DNA from 4 places in the Pseudomonas macauensis genome. Region 4 is predicted to be linked to each of the others. Evidence: predicted binding sites of a transcription regulator. Region 4 holds the regulator's gene; each other region holds the start of a gene.
What was found. The regulator FliA, encoded in region 4, starts transcription of late flagellar genes. The targets are predictions, from matches to a motif close to CTAAAGTTTNNNNNNNNNNNGCCGNTAA.

Region 1 (5,664 bases), 2.0 Mb from region 4:
GCACAGCGGTCTAGCTTGAGTGTTCTGGTGCAGCGCCCGCCACCTGGCGAGGCGATCACCCTGCATGGCGAAGATCGATGCCAATCGCAACTTTTCTGCGTTGGATCAGGGTACGTTGCCCGCCCTTCGCCAAGTATCGGCAGCACACTGCCGATCCAAGCCTGAGGAGAATGTCATGCCCGCAGTGGATAGCCTGAACAGCCTGCGCACCCTGGAGGTCGCCGGCAAGACCTATCACTACTACAGCCTGCCCGAAGCGGCGAAAAGCCTGGGAGACCTGGGCAAGCTGCCGATGTCCCTGAAGGTCCTGCTGGAAAACCTGCTGCGCTGGGAAGACGACAACACCGTCACCGGCGACGACCTGAAGGCGCTGGCCGGCTGGCTGAAGACCCGCAGCTCCGACCGCGAGATCCAGTACCGCCCCGCCCGCGTGCTGATGCAGGACTTCACCGGCGTGCCGGCGGTGGTCGACCTGGCTGCCATGCGCGACGCCATGGCCAAGGCCGGCGGCGACCCGCAGAAGATCAACCCGCTCTCCCCCGTCGACCTGGTCATCGACCACTCGGTGATGGTCGACAAGTTCGCCAGCCAGGCCGCCTTCGCCCAGAACGTCGAGATCGAGATGGAGCGCAACGGCGAGCGCTACGCCTTCCTGCGCTGGGGGCAGAACGCCTTCGACAACTTCCGCGTGGTGCCGCCGGGCACCGGCATCTGCCACCAGGTCAACCTGGAGTACCTGGGGCGTACCGTATGGACCAAGGATGAGGACGGCCGCACCTACGCCTTCCCTGACACCCTGGTCGGTACCGACTCGCACACCACCATGATCAATGGCCTGGGCGTACTCGGCTGGGGCGTGGGCGGCATCGAGGCGGAAGCGGCCATGCTCGGCCAGCCGGTGTCGATGCTGATTCCCGAGGTGATCGGCTTCAAGCTCACCGGCAAGCTGAAGGAAGGCATCACCGCCACCGATCTGGTGCTGACGGTCACCCAGATGCTGCGCAAGAAAGGCGTGGTCGGAAAATTCGTCGAATTCTACGGCGACGGCCTGGCCGACCTGCCCCTGGCGGACCGTGCCACCATCGCCAACATGGCCCCGGAATACGGCGCCACCTGCGGCTTCTTCCCGGTGGACGAGATCACCCTGGGCTACCTGCGCCTGTCCGGTCGCCCGGATGATGTCGTCAAGCTGGTGGAGGCCTACTGCAAGGCCCAGGGCCTGTGGCGCGAAAAAGGCCACGAGCCGGTGTTCACCGACAGCCTGCAACTGGACATGGGCGACGTCGAGGCCAGCCTGGCCGGCCCGAAGCGCCCGCAGGACCGCGTCGCACTCGGCCACGTCAGCCAGGCCTTCGACGACTTCCTCGGCCTGCAGATCAAACCGTCCTCCACCGAGGAAGGCCGGCTGCTCAGCGAGGGCGGCGGCGGTGCCGCGGTGGGCGCCTCGACCCCGCCCGGGGAAATCGACTACCAGCAGGACGGCCACACCTACCGGCTGAAGAATGGCGCCGTGGCTATCGCCGCCATCACCTCCTGCACCAACACCTCCAACCCCAGCGTGATGATGGCCGCCGGCCTGCTGGCGAAGAAGGCGCTGGAAAAGGGCCTGCAGCGCAAACCCTGGGTGAAGAGTTCGCTGGCGCCGGGCTCCAAGGTGGTCACCGACTACTTCCGCGCCGCCGGGCTGACCCGCTACCTGGACGAACTGGGCTTCGACCTGGTGGGCTACGGCTGCACCACCTGCATCGGCAACTCCGGCCCGCTGCTGGAACCCATCGAGAAAGCCATCCAGCAGGCCGACCTGACCGTCGCTTCGGTGCTCTCCGGCAACCGCAACTTCGAGGGCCGCGTGCACCCGCTGGTGAAAACCAACTGGCTGGCCTCGCCGCCGCTGGTGGTGGCCTACGCCCTGGCCGGCACCGTGCGCACCGACCTGACCAAGGACCCGCTGGGCACCGGCAAGGACGGCAAGCCGGTCTATCTGAAGGACATCTGGCCGACCCAGCAGGAAATTGCCGAGGCCATTCAGAAAGTGGACACGGCAATGTTCCACAAGGAGTACGCCGAAGTCTTCCAGGGCGATGAGAAATGGCGTGCGATCAAGGTGCCGGACGCCAAGACCTACACCTGGCAGGACGACTCCACCTACATCCAGCACCCGCCCTTCTTCGAGCACATCGCCGAGGCACCGCCGAAGGTCGAGGACATCAAGGGCGCCCGTATCCTCGCGGTATTGGGCGACTCGGTGACCACCGACCACATTTCCCCCGCCGGCAACATCAAGAAGGACAGCCCGGCCGGGCGCTACCTCAGCGAGCACGGCGTGGCCTACGCCGATTTCAACTCCTACGGCTCACGGCGTGGGAACCACGAGGTGATGATGCGCGGCACCTTCGCCAACATCCGCATCAAGAACGAGATGCTCGGCGGCGAGGAAGGCGGCAACACGCTTTACGTTCCCAGCGGTGACAAGCTGGCGATCTACGACGCCGCCATGCGCTACCAGCAGGACGGCACGCCGCTGGTCATCGTGGCCGGCAAGGAATACGGCACCGGCTCCTCCCGCGACTGGGCGGCCAAAGGCACCAACCTGCTGGGTGTGAAAGCGGTGATCGCAGAGAGCTTCGAGCGTATCCACCGCTCCAACCTGGTGGGCATGGGCGTGCTGCCGCTGCAGTTCAAGGACGGCCAGGATCGCAAGACGCTGAAGCTGACCGGCAAGGAGGTTCTTAGCATCAGCGGGCTGTCCGGTGAACTGAAGCCGCACATGAGCATCAAGGTCGGGGTGACCCGCGAGGACGGCAGCCAGGACAGCTTCGAGGTGCTCTGCCGCATCGACACCCAGAACGAGGTCGAGTACTTCAAGGCCGGCGGCATCTTGCACTACGTGCTGCGCAGCCTGATCTGAACCTTCACCGCGGCGGCCCGCAACGGGCCGCCCTCGACTTTCGTAGGATTCCGTGACTGATGGCACCCAGCCATCGTCCAGTGCTGCTCTGACTTTTTTCTGAAACAAGCATCAACTTGCCGGTCCGGCGGCCGATAACCTGACCAAGCGATTCGCTTCTGCTGTGGAATTCTCCTCACATGCGTAACAACCAGCCGATCACCCAGCGTGAACGCACCTTCCCCGCTGACCAACGACTGATCTCCACCACCAATGCGCGCGGCGTGATTACCTACGCCAACGATGCTTTCATCAACATCAGTGGCTTCTCGCGAGAAGAACTGGTCGGCGCGCCGCACAACCTGGTGCGCCATCCGGACGTACCGCCGGCGGTGTTCGAGCACATGTGGACCACCCTGAAGAAGGGCCGCCCGTGGATGGGCATCGTCAAGAACCGCTGCAAGAGCGGCGATCACTATTGGGTCAGTGCCTACGTCACTCCGATCTTCGAACGCAACGAGATCGTCGGCTACGAATCGGTGCGGGTAAAACCCACCGCCGAACAGGTTCGCCGCGCCGAAGCGCTGTACGCGCGGATCAACGCCGGCAAGCCGGCCATCCCGGCCCGCGACCGCTGGCTGCCGGTGCTGCTGGACTGGCTGCCGTTCATCCTGATCGGCCAGATCGCCTTCATGATCGGCGTCTGGCTGGATTCCCACTGGGACTTCCTGCTTGCGGCGCTGCTCTCGATTCCGCTGGGCCTGATCGGTCTGAGCTGGCAACAACGCGGCCTCAAACGCCTGCTGCAACTGGCTGAACAAACCACCTCCGACCCGCTGATCGCGCAGATGTACACCGACAGCCGTGGCGCCCAGGCACGCCTGGAAATGTCCATCCTCAGCCAGGAAGCGCGCCTTAAGACCTGTCTGACCCGACTGCAGGACACCGCCGAATCCCTGACCGACCAGGCCCGCGAAGCCGACACCCTGGCGCATCACAGTTCCGCCGGACTGGATCGCCAGCGCCAGGAGACCGAGCAGGTGGCCACGGCGGTCAACCAGATGGCCGCCACCACCCAGGAAGTGGCCGACAACGTGCAGCGCACTGCCGATGCCACCCGCCAAGCCAACGACCTGACCAGCCAGGGCCGACTGATTGCCGCGGAAACCCGCGAGGCCATGCAGCGCCTGTCCACCTCGGTGGGCGAAACCGGTGAAGCGGTCAGCCAGCTCGCCCGTGACAGCGACGAGATTGGTGGTGTGGTGGACGTGATCAAGGGCATCGCCGACCAGACCAACCTGCTGGCGCTCAACGCCGCCATCGAGGCCGCTCGCGCCGGTGAAATGGGCCGGGGCTTCGCCGTGGTGGCCGACGAGGTCCGCTCGCTGGCCCAACGCACCGCCGAATCCACCGAGCAGATCCACCAATTGATCGCCAACCTGCAGAACACCGCCACCGAGGCCGTGCGCGCCATGGAAGCCGGTCGCCGACAGGCCGACGAAGGAGTGGAGCGCGTGCTGCGCGCCGACAACGCACTGGTAGGCATCAGCGATGCGGTGGCCAACATTACCGAGATGACCACCCAGATCGCCGCCGCAGCGGAAGAGCAGAGCGCGGTGGCTGAAGAGATCAACCGCAACATCAGCACCATCGCCGACCTGGCCGACCAGACCTCCGGCGAAGCCCAACGTACCGCGCAGCTCAGCGAGGAGCTGACCCAGACCGCCCATCGCCAGTATTCGCTGGTGGAGCGGTTCAACCGCTGAGGCTATTGCCGCCCGCGGCGGCAACTGTAGGAGCGAGCTTGCTCGCGAACAGCTCCGCGACGGGGCCGGGTTCGCGAGCAAGCTCGCTCCTACAGCGCATACCCACCCGCAGCACTCAGCCGGCTACTTGAAATCCCACTGCATCTGCGCCGGGATGCTCACTTCCTGCGAGGAGTGCACGCAGACATCCACATAGTCCGTGAAGCGCGGCGGCGCGGCGATACCCTCGTCCAGCAGGCGCTGGTTGTCGAACAGGTAATTGAGGTCGGCGAAGCCGCTGTACAGGCGCAGCGCCCGCAGTACCAGGCGTGGGTTGGCCTTGCCGATGCGGCTCTCGAAGCTGCCGGCCAGCTCGCGCAGGTCCTCGCTGCTCACCTTGCGGTAGCGCTCCCCCACCGGCGCCTCGCCACGGGCGTCGGCATAGGCACGATCGATCTCGCCGAAGGTGCAGGCCGAACCGCGGCCGGCGGAGATGTGGTAGAGGCTGTGGCTCAGCGTCGGTTTGAGCGCCAGGGCCACCAGCGCTTCGGCGCAGTAGTCCACCGGGATCACGTCGATCTGCTCATCCAGGCCGCAGGTGAAGCTCTCCAGCGCGAAGCCCATGCGGAACACCCAGAAGATGCTCCCCGAGGCGCGGCAACCCAGCTCGCGATGGCCAACGACGATGGATGGCCGCGCCACCACCAGCGGCAGTTGCGGCAACTCCTCACGCATGCGCCGTTCGATCTCGGCCTTGGAGGCGGTGTAGTCCACCAGTTGCTCGCCGCTATCGGGGAAGTCCCATGACTCGCGTACCGGCGACTCGCGCTGCGGCCCGCAGCACATGGCGGTGCCCACATGCAGGAAGCGCTTGAGGTTGCGCGACTGGCTGAGCAGCCGGGCGAAAGCGAAGGTGCCTTCGACGTTCACCGGCCAGATGCTCGGGTTCTTCGAGAACGAAGCCACAGCCGCACAGTTGATCACCTGCTCCACGCGCATCAGGCGGGCACGCTCGCCCTGCATCCACGCGGT
Region 2 (5,664 bases), 680 kb from region 4:
TTTCGGCCCGACGAGGAAGTTCGATAAGAAGCATTCCTCATAATTAGTTTCTGCTTGTTCCAAAGCAGAATTTAGTTGCTGCGGTAATAGCGTCAAATGGCCACGAGAAAATTCCAATCCTCAGTTAGCTCTACTTCTCCATGACTATAACTTTGGTATTAGCGCTATTTGAGCAATTGCATTCCGCCATACTGAGCCTAGCCTGACGGTGAAGTCGGGGCGCCGCCCCGGAGGTGCCGCCAGGAGCAACCGCGATGAATCTGAACATCAAAGAGCTGACTCTGAAGTTCTATTGCAAGGCCAAGGCATTCGCTGCCGACAAGGAAGGGGCAACTGCGATTGAATATGCGGTTATCGCCGGGCTTATCGGGGTGGTCATCATTGCCGGGGCACGTATCCTCGGAACTGATATCAGCAACATGTTCACCGATATCGGCACCTCGCTACCGACCGGGACTGCACCGTAACCGGAAATCGCGCTTCCGCAGTACCACCAGAACTCCTCCCCTGGCCGCCATAAATGGCGGCCGGGTTCATTACATTTTCAAATTAAAGTCCTCCGCCATCCGGCCGATACATCCTGCCTACCCCTTCGTTCCACCTGCAGGATGCTTTACCGATGCTTCGCTCGCTGTCCTTCGCCAAGAAGATCCTTCTGGCGGCCTCCCTCGTGGTCATCTTCGCCTTCGCCTGCTTCATCCTCTTCAACGACTTCCGCCAACGCGAGGCGATCCACGACGCCACCGACTCCAAACTGACCGAGGTCGGCAGCCTGACCGCCAGCAACATCCAGAGCTGGCTGGAAGGCCGCATCCACCTGGTGGAGAGCGAAGCCGCGCAACTGGCCGACGGCGAACCGACGCCCGAGCGCATCCAGCACGTGCTGGAGCAGGCGGTGTTCCAGAAGAATTTCGAATCGGTCTACCTCGGCGAAGCCGCCAGCGGCGTGTTCACCATGCGCCCCTATGCACCGATGCCCGATGGCTATGACCCGCGCCAGCGCGGCTGGTACAAGGATGCCGTGGCCGCTGGCCGCCTGATCGTCACCGAGCCGTTCCTCGACGCCGGCACCAACGAGCAGATCCTCGCCATGTCCATGCCGGTGATGCGCAACGGCCAGCTGATCGGCGTCGCCGCCGGTGACATGAAGCTGGAAACCATCACCGCCATCATCAACTCGCTGAAGTTCGACGGTAACGGCTACGCCTTCCTGGTCAGCGACGCCGGCAAGATCCTGCTGCACCCGGACAGCCAGCAGATCTTCAAGAATCTCTCCGACATCTACCCGCAGGGCGCCCCGAAGGTGCAGACCGGCGTGCAGGAAGTCAGCCTCGATGGCGAAGAGCAACTGGTCTCCATGTCCCCGGTGAAAGGCCTGCCGGGCGTGACCTGGTACGTCGCCCTGGTGCTGGACAAGAGCGCGGCCTATTCGATGCTCAGCGACTTCCGCACCTCGGCCATCATCGCCACGGTCATCGCCATCGTCGCCATCCTGCTCCTGCTGGGCATGCTGATCCGCGTACTGATGGCCCCGCTGACCGACATGGGCCGCGCCATGCAGGACATCGCCCAGGGCGACGGCGACCTCACCCAGCGCCTTAAGGTCGCCAGCAACGACGAGTTCGGCGTGCTGGCCAATGCCTTCAACCGCTTCGTCGAGCGCATCCACGAATCCATCCGCGAAGTGGCTTCCACCGCCCGCAGCCTGCATGACGTTTCGCAGCTGGTGGTCAACGCCTCCAACTCGTCCATGAGCAACTCCGACGAGCAGGCCAACCGCACCAACAGCGTGGCCGCCGCAATCAACGAGCTGGGTGCCGCCGCCCAGGAGATCGCCCGCAACGCCGCCGACGCCTCGCACCATGCCACCGATGCCTCGCACCAGGCCGGCGATGGCCGCCAGGTGGTCGAGCAGACCATCAGCGCGATGAACCAGCTGTCGGACAAGATCAGCTCCGCCTGCGCCAACATCGAGGCGCTGAACAGCCGCACGGTGAACATCGGCCAGATCCTCGAAGTGATCAAAGGCATCTCCGAGCAGACCAACCTGCTGGCGCTGAACGCCGCCATCGAAGCGGCCCGCGCCGGGGAAGCCGGCCGTGGTTTCGCCGTGGTCGCCGACGAGGTGCGCAACCTGGCCCACCGTGCCCAGGAATCCGCCCAGCAGATCCAGAAGATGATCGAAGAACTGCAGGTCGGCGCCCGCGAAGCCGTGGACACCATGACCGAAAGCCAGCGCTACAGCCTGGAAAGCGTGGAGATCGCCAACCGCGCCGGCGAGCGCCTGGCCAGCGTCACCCACCGCATCGGCGAGATCGACTCGATGAACCAGTCGGTGGCCACCGCCACCGAGGAGCAGACCGCCGTGGTCGACTCGCTGAACATGGACATCACCGAGATCAACACCCTGAACCAGGAAGGCGTGGAAAACCTCCAGGCCACCCTGCGCGCCTGCGCCGACCTGGAGAACCAGGCCGGCCGTCTGCGCCAGTTGGTGGACAGCTTCCGCATCTGATCGGTGTGGAAAGCAAAAGGCGCCTTCGGGCGCCTTTTGCTTTTCAGGTAGGGAGCGCATCTCGTAGGGCGTATAACGTTCGACGTTATACGCCGTTTGACCTTGATCCCCGCCCACTCGGACTCCATCCGGGCGTCCCTCGCAGAGCGCCCCGCATTCGACCAACACGCCAACCGGCAATCATGGGGATCGGCGTACAACCGCGAACGGTTGTACGCCCTACGCAGGAGATCGGAGATCTTATTCGCGATAGGCATGCCCGGCCCGCCCGACCGTTCGTCCCCCTGCCTCAAGCTTTTCCCCGGCGTGCCGACAGCAAAGATGAAGGTCCGCGAGAACAACGAAACCAGGCGGACCCGATATCACCGCTGGCACATGGGAGTGCCGGCCCCGCTCGCCCGGCTACCCGCCGAGCCGGCTTCGTCCGCTCCGTCACCACACGGACGGGCGCGCCCTGGCGACATCGGATCTGTCGCCCGGACCCACGCCGTTCTGGCATCCCACTACCTCCGGACTCGACGCAGCATGATCAAGAGCCTGAAATTCAGCCATAAGATCCTCCTGGCCGCCTCGCTTGTGGTTTTCTCCGCTTTCGCCCTCTTCACCCTCTACAACGATTACCTGCAGCGCAACGCGATCCGCGAGGATCTCGAAGACTACCAGCGGGAAATGGGCACGGTGACCGCGAGCAATATCCAGAACTGGCTGAGCGGCCGATTGCTGCTGATCGAAAACACGGCGCAGACCATCGCCCGCGACAACGCACCGGACAAGCTGGCTGCGCTGCTGGAACAGAACATCCTGCGCAGCACGTTCAACTACACCTACCTGGGCCAGGAAGACGGCACCTTCACCATGCGTCCGAACGATGCCATGCCCGACGGCTACGACCCACGTACCCGTCCCTGGTACAAGGACGCCCAGGCCGCCGGCGGCACCACCCTGACCGAGCCATACATCGACGCAGCTACCCAGCAGTTGGTCATCACCATTGCCACACCGGCCCGCAATGGCGGCAAGACCGTCGGCGTGGTTGGTGGCGACCTGGGCCTGCAGGCCCTGGTACAGATCATCAACTCGCTGAACTTCAGCGGCATGGGCTACGCCTTCCTGGTCAGCGGCGACGGCAAGATCCTCGTGCACCCGGACAAGAACCTGGTGATGAAGACCCTGGCCGAGGTCTACCCACAGAACACCCCGACGATCGGCAGCGGTTTCAGCGAGGCCGAACTCGACGGCCAGACCCGCATCCTCAGCTTCACCCAGGTGAAGGGGTTGCCCTCGGTGAACTGGTACATCGGCCTGTCCATCGACAAGAACGCCGCCTACGCCATGCTGAGCAAGTTCCGCGCCTCGGCCAGCGTCGCCGCGGTCATCGCCATCGTCGCCATCCTGCTCCTGCTGGGCATGCTGATCCGCGTGCTGATGGCCCCGCTGAACGACATGGGCCGTGCCATGCAGGACATCGCCCAGGGCGACGGCGACCTCACCCAGCGCCTGAAAGTCGCCAGCAACGACGAGTTCGGCGTGCTGGCCAATGCCTTCAACCGCTTCGTCGAGCGCATCCACGAATCCATCCGCGAAGTGGCCTCCACCGCGCGTAGTCTGCATGACGTTTCGCAGCTGGTGGTCAACGCCTCCAACTCGTCCATGAGCAACTCCGACGAGCAGGCCAACCGCACCAACAGCGTGGCCGCCGCGATCAACGAGCTGGGTGCCGCCGCCCAGGAGATCGCCCGCAACGCCGCCGACGCCTCGCACCATGCCACCGATGCCTCGCACCAGGCCGGCGACGGCCGCCAGGTGGTCGAGCAGACCATCAGCGCGATGAACCAGCTGTCGGACAAGATCAGCTCCGCCTGCGCCAACATCGAGGCGCTGAACAGCCGCACGGTGAACATCGGCCAGATCCTCGAAGTGATCAAAGGCATCTCCGAGCAGACCAACCTGCTGGCGCTGAACGCCGCCATCGAAGCGGCCCGCGCCGGGGAAGCCGGCCGTGGTTTCGCCGTGGTCGCCGACGAGGTGCGCAACCTGGCCCACCGCGCCCAGGAATCCGCCCAGCAGATCCAGAAGATGATCGAAGAACTGCAGGTCGGCGCCCGCGAAGCCGTGGACACCATGACCGAAAGCCAGCGCTACAGCCTGGAAAGCGTGGAGATCGCCAACCGCGCCGGCGAGCGCCTGGCCAGCGTCACCCACCGCATCGGCGAGATCGATTCGATGAACCAGTCGGTGGCCACCGCCACCGAGGAGCAGACCGCCGTGGTCGACTCGCTGAACATGGACATCACCGAGATCAACACCCTGAACCAGGAAGGCGTGGAAAACCTCCAGGCCACCCTGCGCGCCTGCGCCGACCTGGAGAACCAGGCCGGCCGTCTGCGCCAGTTGGTGGACAGCTTCCGCATCTGATCGGTGTGGAAAAGCAAAAGGCGCCTTCGGGCGCCTTTTTTGTTCGCGAGCAAGCGGAATCCGCTCTCGTAGGCGCGCTGGGGGCGCCTGGCCCTTATCCGCTATGGGCGAACCTGGGCCCGCCCAATGTCCTCAGCGCCGCTTGCTCCCACCCAACAGCGCGCCCATCAATCCACGCACCAGCTGCCGGCCAATCTGGTTGGCCGCCTGCCGGACCACGGTCTTCGCCGTCTGGCTGGCCAGGGTGCCAAGCAGCTCGCCGGCCAGCCCGCCCAGGTCACTACCGAAGCCCTTCTCCTCCGGCTTGGTTTCGGTCGGCGCCATCTTGTCGTCAGCGCGCCCGGTGAGCCTCTCGTACGCGGACTCTCGATCGATCGGTTGATCGTAGCGGCCGGCCAGCGGCGAGCGGCGGATCACCTCCGCACGCTCGGCGTCGGTCAGCGGGCCGATGCGCGATTGCGGCGGCGCCACGGCAACACGCTGAACCATGGCCGGCGTGCCTTTCTCTTCCAGCGTGCCCACCAGCGCTTCGCCAATGCCCAGCTCGGTCAGCACCTTGAGGCTGTCGAACGCCGGATTGGGACGGAACCCATCGGCCACCGCGCGCAGCGATTTCTGCTCCTTGGCGGTGAAGGCACGCAGGCCATGCTGGATGCGCAGGCCAAGCTGGGCCAGCACGTCATCGGGCAGGTCGCTCGGCGACTGGGTGACGAAATACACGCCCACTCCCTTGG
Region 3 (5,664 bases), 430 kb from region 4:
CAGATAAATGGTCATGTCCGTCAATGGCTTAGCCTTGTGGGGCGATGGGGCAAAGCGCTGGGCGCCTCGGAAAACGGCGGTGTATCATGACCGGCCCACTGGAGTGGATAACCCGCCGATCCGGCTTTTCGAGCCAGGCAGGGCATCTTGCACTCCCTCACGCCCTCACCCGAAGGAGACATGGAATGAGCGTACTCGTAGGTAAGAAAGCTCCCGACTTCAACGTAGCCGCCGTCCTCGGTAGCGGCGAAATCGTCGACAGCTTCGTGCTGTCCGAAGCCATCAAGGGCAAGTACGGCCTGGTGTTCTTCTACCCGCTGGACTTCACCTTCGTCTGCCCGTCCGAGCTGATCGCCCTGGACCGTCGCATCCCTGAGTTCCAGGCGCGCAACGTCGAAGTGATCGGCGTGTCCATCGACTCCCATTTCACCCACAACGCCTGGCGTAACACCCCGGTGGACAAGGGCGGCATCGGCCCGGTCAAGTACACCCTGGCCGCCGACATCACCCACGAGATCGCCAAGGCCTATGACGTCGAGTCCGCCGACGGTGTCGCGTTCCGTGGTGCCTTCCTGATCGACCAGAATGGCGTGGTGCGTTCGCAGATCGTCAACGACCTGCCGCTGGGCCGCAACATGGACGAGCTGCTGCGTCTGGTCGATGCCCTGCAGTTCACCGAAGAACACGGCGAAGTCTGCCCGGCCAACTGGAAGAAAGGCGACAGCGGCATGACCGCATCGCCGGAAGGCGTTGCCGCCTACCTGGCCCAGCATGCCAGCAAGCTGTAAGGCTGTCCGGTGATGAAAGAGCCCCGCTTCGGCGGGGCTTTTTCATGGGCGCGCAGGATTGCTTTTCGTAGGAAGCCGGCAAGCCCTGCGTGCAGGAAAGAAAAAGCCCCGCCTGAGCGGGGCTTTGTCATGGGATCAGGAAGAGAGGATCAGTCCTCGTCTTCCATCCAGCCGCCGAATTCCTTCCAGCGGTTGACGATGCCGCAGAACAGCTCGGCGGTTTTCTCGGTGTCGTAGCGTGCCGAGTGCGCCTCGCGGTTGTCGAACTCGATGCCGGCGGTCTGGCAGGCCTTGGCCAGTACGGTCTGGCCGTAGGCGAGGCCGGCAAGGGTCGCGGTGTCGAAGCTGGAGAAGGGGTGGAACGGATTGCGCTTCACGCCACTGCGGTTTACTGCGGCGTTGAGGAAGCCCAGGTCGAAGCTGCTGTTGTGGCCAACCAGGATCGCCCGTTTGCAGCCGTTGGACTTCAGCGACTTGCGCACGCCCCGGAAGATCTCGGTCAGCGCCTGTTCTTCCGGCACGGCCATGCGCAGCGGGTGGTCCAGCTTGATGCCGGTGAACTCCAGCGCAGCCTGCTCGATGTTGGCGCCTTCGAAAGGCTCCACGCGGAAGAAGTAGGTGTGCTCGGGGAACAGGTAGCCGCTCTCATCCATGCCGATAGTGACGGCGGCGATTTCCAGCAGGGCGTCGGTGCCGGCGTTGAAGCCGCCGGTCTCGACGTCCACCACGACCGGCAGGTAGCCACGGAAACGGCGTGCCATCGGGTGGCGCGGGCCGGGTGGGAAGGAACCGTCGAGTTCTTCCTCGAAGATTTCGTTCTCGTCACTCATGCCTCGGTCTCCAGCAGGCGCCAGCGCAGTTTCTCGCCGGCACGCAGCGGGACGACATCGAAATCACCGAACGGCAGGGCCGCCGGGGCTTCCCATTCTTCACGCACCAGGGTGATGCGGTCGCTGTTGCGCGGCAGGCCGTAGAAGTCCGGACCATGGAAGCTGGCGAAGGCTTCCAGCTTGTCCAGCGCGTTGCGCTGCTCGAAGGCCTCGGCGTACATCTCGATGGCGGCATAGGCGGTGTAGCAGCCGGCGCAACCGCAGGCGGCTTCCTTGGCGTGGCGCGCGTGGGGCGCGGAGTCCGTGCCGAGGAAGAATTTCGGGCTGCCGCTGGTGGCCGCATCCAGCAGGGCTTCCTGGTGGGTGTTGCGCTTGAGAATCGGCAGGCAATAGAAGTGCGGACGGATACCGCCGACCAGCATGTGGTTGCGGTTGTACAGCAGGTGGTGCGCGGTGATGGTGGCGCCGACATTGGCCGGGGCGGCCTTGACGAAGGCGGCGGCATCGCCGGTGGTGATGTGCTCGAGAACCACCTTGAGGGTCGGGAAGCGCTCGACCACACGGGTCAGGTGCTCGTCGATGAAGCGCTTCTCGCGGTCGAACACGTCGACTTCGGAGCGGGTCACCTCGCCATGCACCAGCAGCGGCAGGCCGACTTCGGCCATGGCTTCCAGGACGTGGAAGATATTGTCGACGCTGGTCACGCCGGAATCGGAGTTGGTGGTGGCGCCGGCCGGGTACAGCTTGGCGGCGTGCACGTAGCCTGAGGCCTTGGCCGCGCGCACGTCCTCGACGCTGGTGCGGTCGGTGAGGTAGAGCACCATCAGCGGCTCGAAGCGGCTGCCGGCCGGACGGGCGGCCAGGATGCGCTGGCGGTAGGCGTCGGCTTCGACGGCGTTGCGCACCGGCGGAACCAGGTTCGGCATGATGATGGCGCGGCCGAAGGTACGGGCGGCGTCGCCGACGGTTTGCGCGAGTGCGGCGCCGTCGCGCAGGTGAATGTGCCAGTCGTCGGGGCGCAGGAGTGTCAGGCGGTCGGACATGCGGATTCCAGGAAGGCGGTTGCAGCGGAGAAAGTAGGGAAATGCTACCGGAAAAGGCCGTCGGCGGCACTCGCTATCAAGTTTCGCCGTGGCTGACCGATAGATTCAGAGACCCCATCCTGCTTGTGTGGAACCGCCGTGCGCCAGCCATCTCTTCTCCTGCTCGTACTTTGCGCGAGCCTCCCGGCCTGGGGGCTGACGTTCCAGCCGCGCCTGGAAAGCGCCGAATGGACGGTGGCGGGCGACCAGTTCGAGTGCCGGCTGTCGCAGAACGTGGCGGGTTTCGGCGTGGGCGAGTTCGTCTGGCGCGCCGGCGAGCAGCCGACTTTCCGTCTCAAGTCACAGCAGGACTGGCTCGGACGCGGTTCGGCAACTCTCCTGGCGGCGGCTCCGCCGTGGCGGCCGGGGCAGGGCGATGTGAACCTGGGCTCGGTGCAGGTCAGTGGCGGCGAAGTGCCGTTCAACAGCAGCCAGCAGCAGGCGGGGCGTTTGCTCAGCGGTTTGCTGGAAGGGCGTACGCCGGAAGTGCGGCACCGCACCCGGGATGGCGATCGCCTGCTGGTGCGCTTGCTGCCGACGCGATTCGCCGCCGGCTACGCGCAGTTCCAGGATTGTTCGGCGAAGATGCTGCCGGTCAATTTCGACCAGGTACGACAGAGCCAGATCGGTTTCCCCAGCGGCACCGAACTCGACGCCCTGGGCCGCGCCAAACTGGACATCATCCTGCAGTACCTGAAGGCCGACCCGAGCGTGAACCACATCGAGATCGACGGTCACTCGGACAACAGCGGCAATCGCCTGGTCAATCGCGACACGTCGCGCCGTCGTGCTCTCGCGGTGATGGAATATCTCAAGGCCAATGGCGTGCCGGAGTCGCAGATCGTCGTGCGCTTCTATGGCGAACGTTATCCGTTGGTGAAGAACAACTCCGAAGCCAACCGGGCGCGCAATCGCCGGGTGACGGTGAACCTGTCCCGCGAAGTGGTTCCTGAGGAGGTCCCGGCCGAGGCGCCGACGGCTCCTGTTGCTCCCACCGCCTCGGCGCCCGCCGCGCCGATGTCCAGCGCCAGTGCCCCGGCGAAGGCCGCGGTTCCTGCCGCTCCGGCGGCGCCCGCCACCAACGCTGCCACGCCGCCTGCGACGCCCAAGGGCTGAGCCTGCGGCAGCGAGTCGCACCGACGATAGTATTTGTCGCTTTGTCGTCAAAAGCTGTCGCGCCTCTGTAAATTATCCTGGGCGGGCAGTAGAATCGATCCCTTTCGTGACAACCCCCGTGGAGTTGAGTGGCATGGCGGACGTGAAGAAGGTAGTCCTGGCGTATTCCGGTGGCCTGGACACCTCCGTAATTCTGAAGTGGCTGCAGGATACCTATAACTGTGAAGTGGTGACCTTCACTGCCGACCTGGGTCAGGGCGAGGAGGTCGAGCCGGCCCGCGCCAAGGCCAAGCAGATGGGCGTGAAAGAGGTCTTCATCGAGGACCTGCGAGAAGAGTTCGTCCGCGACTTCGTCTTCCCGATGTTCCGTGCCAACACCGTCTACGAAGGCGAGTACCTGTTGGGTACTTCCATCGCCCGTCCGCTGATCGCCAAGCGCCTGATCGAGATCGCCAACGCCACCGGCGCTGACGCCATCTCCCACGGCGCCACCGGCAAGGGCAACGACCAGGTTCGCTTCGAGCTGGGCGCCTATGCGCTGAAGCCGGGCGTGAAGGTGATCGCTCCCTGGCGCGAGTGGGACCTGCTGTCCCGCGAGAAGCTGATGGACTACGCCGAATCCCACAACATCCCGATCGAGCGCCACGGCAAGAAGAAGTCGCCGTACTCCATGGATGCCAACCTGCTGCACATCTCCTATGAAGGCGGCGTGCTGGAAGACACCTGGACCGAGCACGAAGAAGACATGTGGAAGTGGACCGTTTCTCCGGAGAAGGCCCCTGACGCTGCGACCTACATCGAGCTGACCTATCGCAAGGGCGACATCGTTGCCATCGACGGCAAGGACATGACCCCGGCCCAGGTACTGACCGAGCTGAACCGCATCGGCGGCGCCAACGGCATCGGTCGTCTGGACATCGTCGAGAACCGCTACGTCGGCATGAAGTCGCGCGGCTGCTACGAGACCCCCGGCGGCACCATCATGCTCAAGGCGCACCGCGCCATCGAGTCGATCACCCTGGACCGCGAAGTCGCTCACCTGAAGGACGAGCTGATGCCGCGTTACGCCAAGCTGATCTACACCGGCTACTGGTGGAGCCCGGAGCGCGAGATGCTCCAGCAGATGATCGATGCTTCCCAGGAGCACGTGAACGGCGTCGTGCGCCTGAAGCTGTACAAAGGCAACGTCATCGTGGTCGGCCGCAAGTCCGACGACTCGCTGTTCGACGCCAACATCGCGACCTTCGAGGAAGACGGCGGCGCCTACAACCAGGCCGATGCCGCGGGCTTCATCAAGCTCAATGCGCTGCGCATGCGTATCGCCGCGAACAAGGGCCGCAAGCTGTTCTGATAAGCTGGTGACCCCGTGACAAGCGAACCCCGGCCACGAGCCGGGGTTTGCGTTTATAGGCCCCGCATCCGGGGCGCCTGAAGAGGAAGAATCGATGAGACTGCTGCACACCATGCTGCGCGTCGGCGATCTGGACAAATCCATCGCCTTCTACACCGAAGTCCTGGGCATGACCCTGCTGCGCCGCAAGGATTATCCGGACGGCCAGTTCACCCTGGCGTTCGTCGGCTACGGCAGCGAAGACGAGAACAGCGTGATCGAACTGACCTACAACTGGGGCGTGGACCAGTACGAGCTGGGCACCGGTTACGGCCACATCGCCCTGGAAGTGGCGGACGTCTACAAGGCCTGCGAGGACATCCGCTCCCGCGGCGGCAAGATCACCCGCGAGCCGGGCCCGATGAAGCACGGCACCAGTATCCTCGCCTTCGTCGAGGACCCGGACGGCTACAAGATCGAGCTGCTGAGTCCGCAGCGCAAGGACTGATCTTCCGCTC
Region 4 (5,664 bases):
AACTGGCGGACCTTGTCCGGGTTGCGCGAGATGTCCTCGAAGTTCTTCGGCAGGTAGTCGACCGCGCCGGCATCCAGCGCGTCCAGGGTCACCCGCGCGCCCTCGTGGGTCAGCGAGGAGAACATCAGCACGGGGGTCGGGCAGCGCTGCATGATGGTTCGTACGGCGGTGATGCCGTCCATCAGCGGCATCTCGTAGTCCATGGTGATCACGTCGGGCTTGAGCGCCAGCACCTGGTCGATCGCCTCGCGGCCATTGGTAGCCGTGCCGACCACCTGGATCTGCGGATCGGCGGAGAGAATCTCCGAGACACGGCGGCGGAAGAATCCCGAATCGTCCACCACCAGGACTTTGACAGCCATAGACACTCCTGAATGAAGCCTTGCCACGCGCGCGGGCGTCCCCGCGCACGCAAGAATCAGATACGCCGCGCGTAGCGCTTGAGCATGCTCGGCACATCGAGGATCAGGGCGATCCGCCCGTCACCGGTGATGGTTGCCCCGGCCATGCCCGGGGTGCCCTGCAGCATCTTGCCCAGCGGCTTGATCACCACCTCTTCCTGGCCCACCAACTGGTCGACCACGAAGCCGATGCGCTGGGTGCCCACCGAGAGGATCACCACATGCCCCTCGCCCGGCTCCTCGTACTGGGCGCCCGGCACCAGCCAGCGCTTGAGGTAGAACAGCGGCAGGGCCTTGTCGCGGACGATCACCACTTCCTGGCCGTCGACCACGTTGGTGTTCGACAGGTCGAGGTGGAAGATTTCGTTGACGTTCACCAGCGGGAAGGCGAAGGCCTGGTTGCCCAGCATCACCATCAGGGTCGGCATGATCGCCAGGGTCAACGGGACCTTGATGACGATCTTCGAGCCCTGGCCCTTGGTGGAATAGATATTGATGATGCCGTTGAGCTGGGAAATCTTGGTCTTCACCACGTCCATGCCGACACCGCGGCCGGAGACGTCGGAAATCTCGGTCTTGGTCGAGAAGCCCGGAGCGAAGATCAGGTTGTAGCAGTCGGACTCGGAGAGGCGGTCAGCCGCGTCCTTGTCCAGCAGGCCCTTCTCCACGGCCTTGGCGCGCAGCACGTCCGGGTCCATGCCTTTGCCGTCGTCGGAGATCGACAGCAGGATGTGGTCGCCTTCCTGTTCGGCGGACAGTACCACCCGGCCGGAGCGCGCCTTGCCAGCGGCTTCGCGCTCGTCGGGGCCTTCGATGCCGTGATCCACCGCGTTGCGCACCAGGTGCACCAGCGGGTCGGCCAGAGCCTCGACCAGGTTCTTGTCCAGGTCGGTCTCTTCGCCGATCAGCTCCAGGTTGATCTCTTTCTTCAGGTTGCGCGCGAGGTCGCGGACCTGACGGGGGAAGCGGCCGAAGACCTTCTTGATCGGCTGCATGCGGGTCTTCATGACCGCCGACTGCAGGTCGGCAGTGACCACGTCGAGGTTCGACACGGCCTTGGCCATCGCCTCGTCGCCGCTGTTGGCGCCCAGGCGCACCAGGCGGTTACGCACCAGCACCAGTTCGCCGACCATGTTCATGATTTCGTCGAGACGCGCGGTGTCCACCCGCACGGTGGTTTCCGCTTCGCTGGCCGGCTTCTCGGCAGCGGCGACCGGGCGCGGCGCCTCGGCTGGCTTGGCGGCCTGGGCCTTCACCGGTGCGGCAGGCTTGGCCGGCGGCGGCGCGGCGGCCGGTTTGGCGGCGGCGACCGGTTCTTCCTTCGCGCCGGTGAACTGGCCCTTGCCATGCAGCTCGTCGAGCAGCTTCTCGAATTCGTCGTCGGTGATGTTGTCGTTGCCGCCGGCAGTGGAAGCCTCGGTGGATTTCTCTGCTTTATCCACAGGCGCAGCAACGGCCGGCTCTTCCTTCGCGCCGGTGAACTGGCCCTTGCCATGCAGCTGGTCGAGCAGCGCTTCGAACTCGTCGTCGGTGATGTCGTCACCCGAACTGGAGGCCGGAGCGGCTTCGCTCGCGGCGGGCGCGGCGGGCGCGGCGGGCGCGGCGCTGGCGGGCGACTGGACGCCGCCGAACTGACCCTTGCCGTGCAACTGGTCGAGCAGCGCCTCGAATTCGTCGTCGGTGATGTCGTCGCCACCGGCACCCGCCGATGCCGCGGGGGCGTCGGCGGCGGGTTCGAGCGCATCCATCAGTTGCTCGAACTCGGCATCGGTGATGTCGCCGTAGGCTGCCGGAGCCGCCGGCGCTGGCTCGACTACGGGCTCGGCGGCCGCCGGAGCTTCGGCCGGCGCGGCGTTCGGATCAGCCAAGCGCGACAGGGCAGCGAGCAGCTCCGGCGTAGCCGGGGTCGGCTCCTGCGCGTCACGCACCTGCTGGAACATGACGTTGACGGTATCCAGCGCCTGCAGCATCACGTCCATGAGTTCGGCATCCACGCGGCGTTCGCCCTTGCGCAGCATGTCGAAGACGTTTTCGGCGATGTGGCAGCACTCCACCAGCGCGTTCAGCTGGAGGAAGCCGGCTCCGCCCTTGACGGTATGGAACCCACGGAAAATCGCATTGAGCAGGTCCATGTCATCGGGTCGGCTTTCCAGCTCGACCAGTTGCTCGGACAGTTGCTCGAGGATCTCGCCGGCCTCCACCAGGAAGTCCTGGAGGATCTCGTCATCGGCGTCGAAGCTCATTCGGTGCTCCCTCTACAGCGTCAGGCGACGCTTAAAAACCCAGGCTGGACAACAGGTCATCAACGTCGTCCTGACCGGATACGACGTCTTTTCTTGTATCGGCAGCGATCTGCGGACCTTCACCCTTGGACGATCTTTCTTTTTCGACGGCCTCGCTCATGCCCTGGTAGTCATGCTCGATACCGGCGTAGCGGTCCACCTGGCCGGCCATCCAGACCAGCTTGACCAGGTTCGACTCGACCTCGGTGACCAGTTTGGTGACGCGCTTGATCACCTGCCCGGTGAGGTCCTGGAAGTCCTGCGCCAGGAGGATGTCGTTGAGGTGCGCGGAGAGCTTGCGGCTGTCCTGGGCGCTGATGTAGAGGAACTGCTCGACGCGCTTGGCCAGGTCACGGAAGGCCTCGGGCCCCAGCTCGCGGCGCATGAAGCGCGCCCAGTCTTCCTGCAGCTCCTTGGCCTGGGTTTCGATGTGCATCACCACCGGGGTGCACTCTTCCACCAGGTCCATGGTGCGGTTGGCCGCCTTCTCGGTCATCTTCACCACGTAGGAAAGACGATCGGTGGCGTCGGCGATCTGCGACATTTCCTCGGCGTGGCGGGAATTGGGATCGATCTGGAAGTTGACGATGGCGTTGTGCAGCTCGCGGGTGAGCTTGCCGACTTCCTGGTAGAGCCCGCGATCGCGCGCCTGGTTGAGCTCGGAAATCAGCTGCACGGCGGTCTGGACTTCACCACGATCCAGGCAATCGACCAATTCGCGCGCGTGTTTTTTCAGGGTCGACTCGAAGTCACCCGCGGATTCGTTGACGAGATCCATAACGCCCTCTCTGTCAGCCTTAACTGCCGACCCGCTCGAAAATCTTCTCGATCTTTTCTTTCAGCACCTGAGCGGTGAAAGGCTTGACCACATAACCGTTGACCCCGGCCTGGGCCGCTTCGATGATCTGGTCGCGCTTGGCCTCGGCGGTGACCATCAGCACCGGCAGGTGCTTGAGGCGCTCGTCGGCGCGGACCGCGCGCAGCAGGTCGATGCCGGTCATGCCGGGCATGTTCCAGTCGGTGACGAGGAAGTCGAAGTTGCCGCTGTGCAGCATCGGCAGCGCAGTGGTGCCGTCGTCGGCTTCTGCGGTGTTGGTGAACCCCAGGTCCCGCAGGAGGTTCTTGATGATGCGCCTCATCGTGGAGAAGTCGTCCACGATGAGAATTTTCATATTCTTGTCCAAACCGACCTCCATCGATACCAGGCACGTCCTGGCGGGCGTGCCGTCAATTCATCGAGCGCCGTGCGCTCATCCCGTGTGGGCGGCGTCAAAGGGACGTCGCCCGGAAGAATTCTGAAACCTGCGTCTGAAGCCTGAGAAAAATCCGACGCGAAACTACCCGAACCTCAGTGCGCGCGCCACTCCGCCAGACGTGCCCGCAGGCGCGCGGCGCATTGGCTGTGCAGCTGGCTGACCCGGGACTCGCTGACCCCCAGCACTTCGCCGATCTCCTTGAGGTTGAGTTCCTCGTCGTAGTACAGGGCCAGCACCAGCCGCTCACGCTCGGGCAGCTTGGTGATGGCGTCGGCCAGCGCCGCCTGGAAGCGTTCGTCTTCCAGGCCGTGGGAGGGCTCGTTGCCCTGGTGCGAAGCGTCTTCGGCCAGGCCACTGCCCTGCTCGCCGTCCTGCAGCAGATCGTCGAAGCTGTACAAGCGGCTGCCCTGGGTGTCGCTGAGAATGCCGTAATACTCTTCGAGACTCATATTGAGTTCGGCAGCGACTTCCTGATCTTTAGCGTCACGACCGGTTCTGGCCTCGACGGTGCGGATCGCGTCGCTGACCATGCGGGTATTGCGGTGCACCGAACGCGGGGCCCAATCGCCCTTGCGCACCTCGTCGAGCATGGCGCCGCGGATGCGGATGCCGGCGTAGGTCTCGAAGCTCGCGCCCTTGCCGGCATCGTATTTCTTCGCCGCTTCCAGCAGGCCGATCATGCCGGCCTGCATCAAATCCTCCACCTGCACGCTGGCCGGCAGGCGGCCCAGCAGGTGGTAGGCGATACGTTTGACCAGCGGCGCGTACCGCTGGATCAGTTGGTCCTGGGAGTTCTGCGCCTGCGCCTTGCTGTACATACGCGCTCCGGAGGCCGTCATCATACGGCCGAACCCGTGGTTGGATGCTGCACCAGGCGCTCGACGAAGAACTCCAGGTGCCCACGCGGGTTGGCCGGCAGCGGCCAGCTGTCGACTTTCTGCGCTATCGCACGGAAGGCCAGGGAAGCCTTGCTGCGCGGGAACGCCTCATACACCGAACGCTGCTTCTGCACCGCCTTGCGCACCGACTCGTCGTACGGAATGGCGCCCACGTATTGCAGCGCCACATCGAGGAATCGGTCGGTGACCTTGGTCAGCTTGGCGAACAGGTTGCGGCCCTCCTGGGGGCTGTGGGCCATGTTCGCCAGCACGCGGAAGCGGGTCATGCCGTAGTCGCGGTTGAGCAGCTTGATCAAAGCGTAGGCGTCGGTGATCGAAGTGGGTTCATCGCAGACGACCAGCAGCACTTCCTGCGCGGCACGGACGAAGCTCACCACCGAGTCGCCGATGCCGGCGGCGGTATCCACAACCAGCACGTCGATGTTGTCGCTGATGTCGCTGAATGCCTGGATCAGGCCGGCGTGCTGCATGGGGGTGAGGTGCACCATGCTCTGCGTGCCGGAGGCCGCCGGAACGATGCGAACGCCGCCGGGGCCCTGGAGGATCACGTCGCGCAGGTCGCACTCGCCTTCGATGACATCGGCCAGGGTGCGCTTGGGGGTCAGGCCCAGCAGCACGTCGACGTTCGCCAGGCCCAGGTCGGCGTCCAGCAGCATGACGCGGCGGCCGAGGTCGGCCAGCGCCAGTGACAGGTTCACCGACACGTTGGTCTTGCCGACACCACCCTTGCCACCGGTGACTGCGATTACCTGTACAGGATGCATGCCCATATCAATACCTTGTCTCGTCATTCAGCCGCCGCGCCCCCTGGCGCTGCGGCCCTGCC

Region 1: the regulator FliA is predicted to act here: its motif matches at 3,019-3,046, upstream of SD196_RS17665 (methyl-accepting chemotaxis protein).
Region 2: the regulator FliA is predicted to act here: its motif matches at 2,804-2,831, upstream of SD196_RS05610 (methyl-accepting chemotaxis protein).
Region 3: the regulator FliA is predicted to act here: its motif matches at 2,737-2,764, upstream of SD196_RS06865 (flagellar protein MotY).

The regions. Positions count from the first base shown of each region.
Region 1 covers NZ_CP138377.1:3,855,509-3,861,172, forward strand. The annotation lists gene acnA (aconitate hydratase AcnA) at 176-2,908, shown strand; gene SD196_RS17665 (methyl-accepting chemotaxis protein) at 3,088-4,653, shown strand; gene cprA (cationic peptide resistance protein CprA) at 4,777-5,664, opposite strand, start outside.
Region 2 covers NZ_CP138377.1:1,194,981-1,200,644, reverse strand. The annotation lists gene SD196_RS05625 (Flp family type IVb pilin) at 267-467, shown strand; partial or broken gene SD196_RS05620 (cache domain-containing protein) at 620-1,612, shown strand; gene SD196_RS05615 (methyl-accepting chemotaxis protein) at 1,751-2,515, shown strand; gene SD196_RS05610 (methyl-accepting chemotaxis protein) at 3,041-4,930, shown strand; gene SD196_RS05605 (helicase HerA-like domain-containing protein) at 5,063-5,664, opposite strand, start outside.
Region 3 covers NZ_CP138377.1:1,452,041-1,457,704, forward strand. The annotation lists gene SD196_RS06850 (peroxiredoxin) at 186-788, shown strand; gene rnt (ribonuclease T) at 938-1,618, opposite strand; gene pyrC (dihydroorotase) at 1,615-2,661, opposite strand; gene SD196_RS06865 (flagellar protein MotY) at 2,800-3,816, shown strand; gene SD196_RS06870 (argininosuccinate synthase) at 3,950-5,167, shown strand; gene gloA (lactoylglutathione lyase) at 5,262-5,654, shown strand.
Region 4 covers NZ_CP138377.1:1,878,396-1,884,059, reverse strand. The annotation lists gene SD196_RS08995 (protein-glutamate methylesterase/protein-glutamine glutaminase) at 1-362, opposite strand, end outside; gene SD196_RS08990 (chemotaxis protein CheA) at 419-2,644, opposite strand; gene SD196_RS08985 (protein phosphatase CheZ) at 2,676-3,461, opposite strand; gene SD196_RS08980 (chemotaxis response regulator CheY) at 3,481-3,855, opposite strand; gene fliA (RNA polymerase sigma factor FliA) at 4,032-4,781, opposite strand; gene fleN (flagellar synthesis regulator FleN) at 4,778-5,608, opposite strand.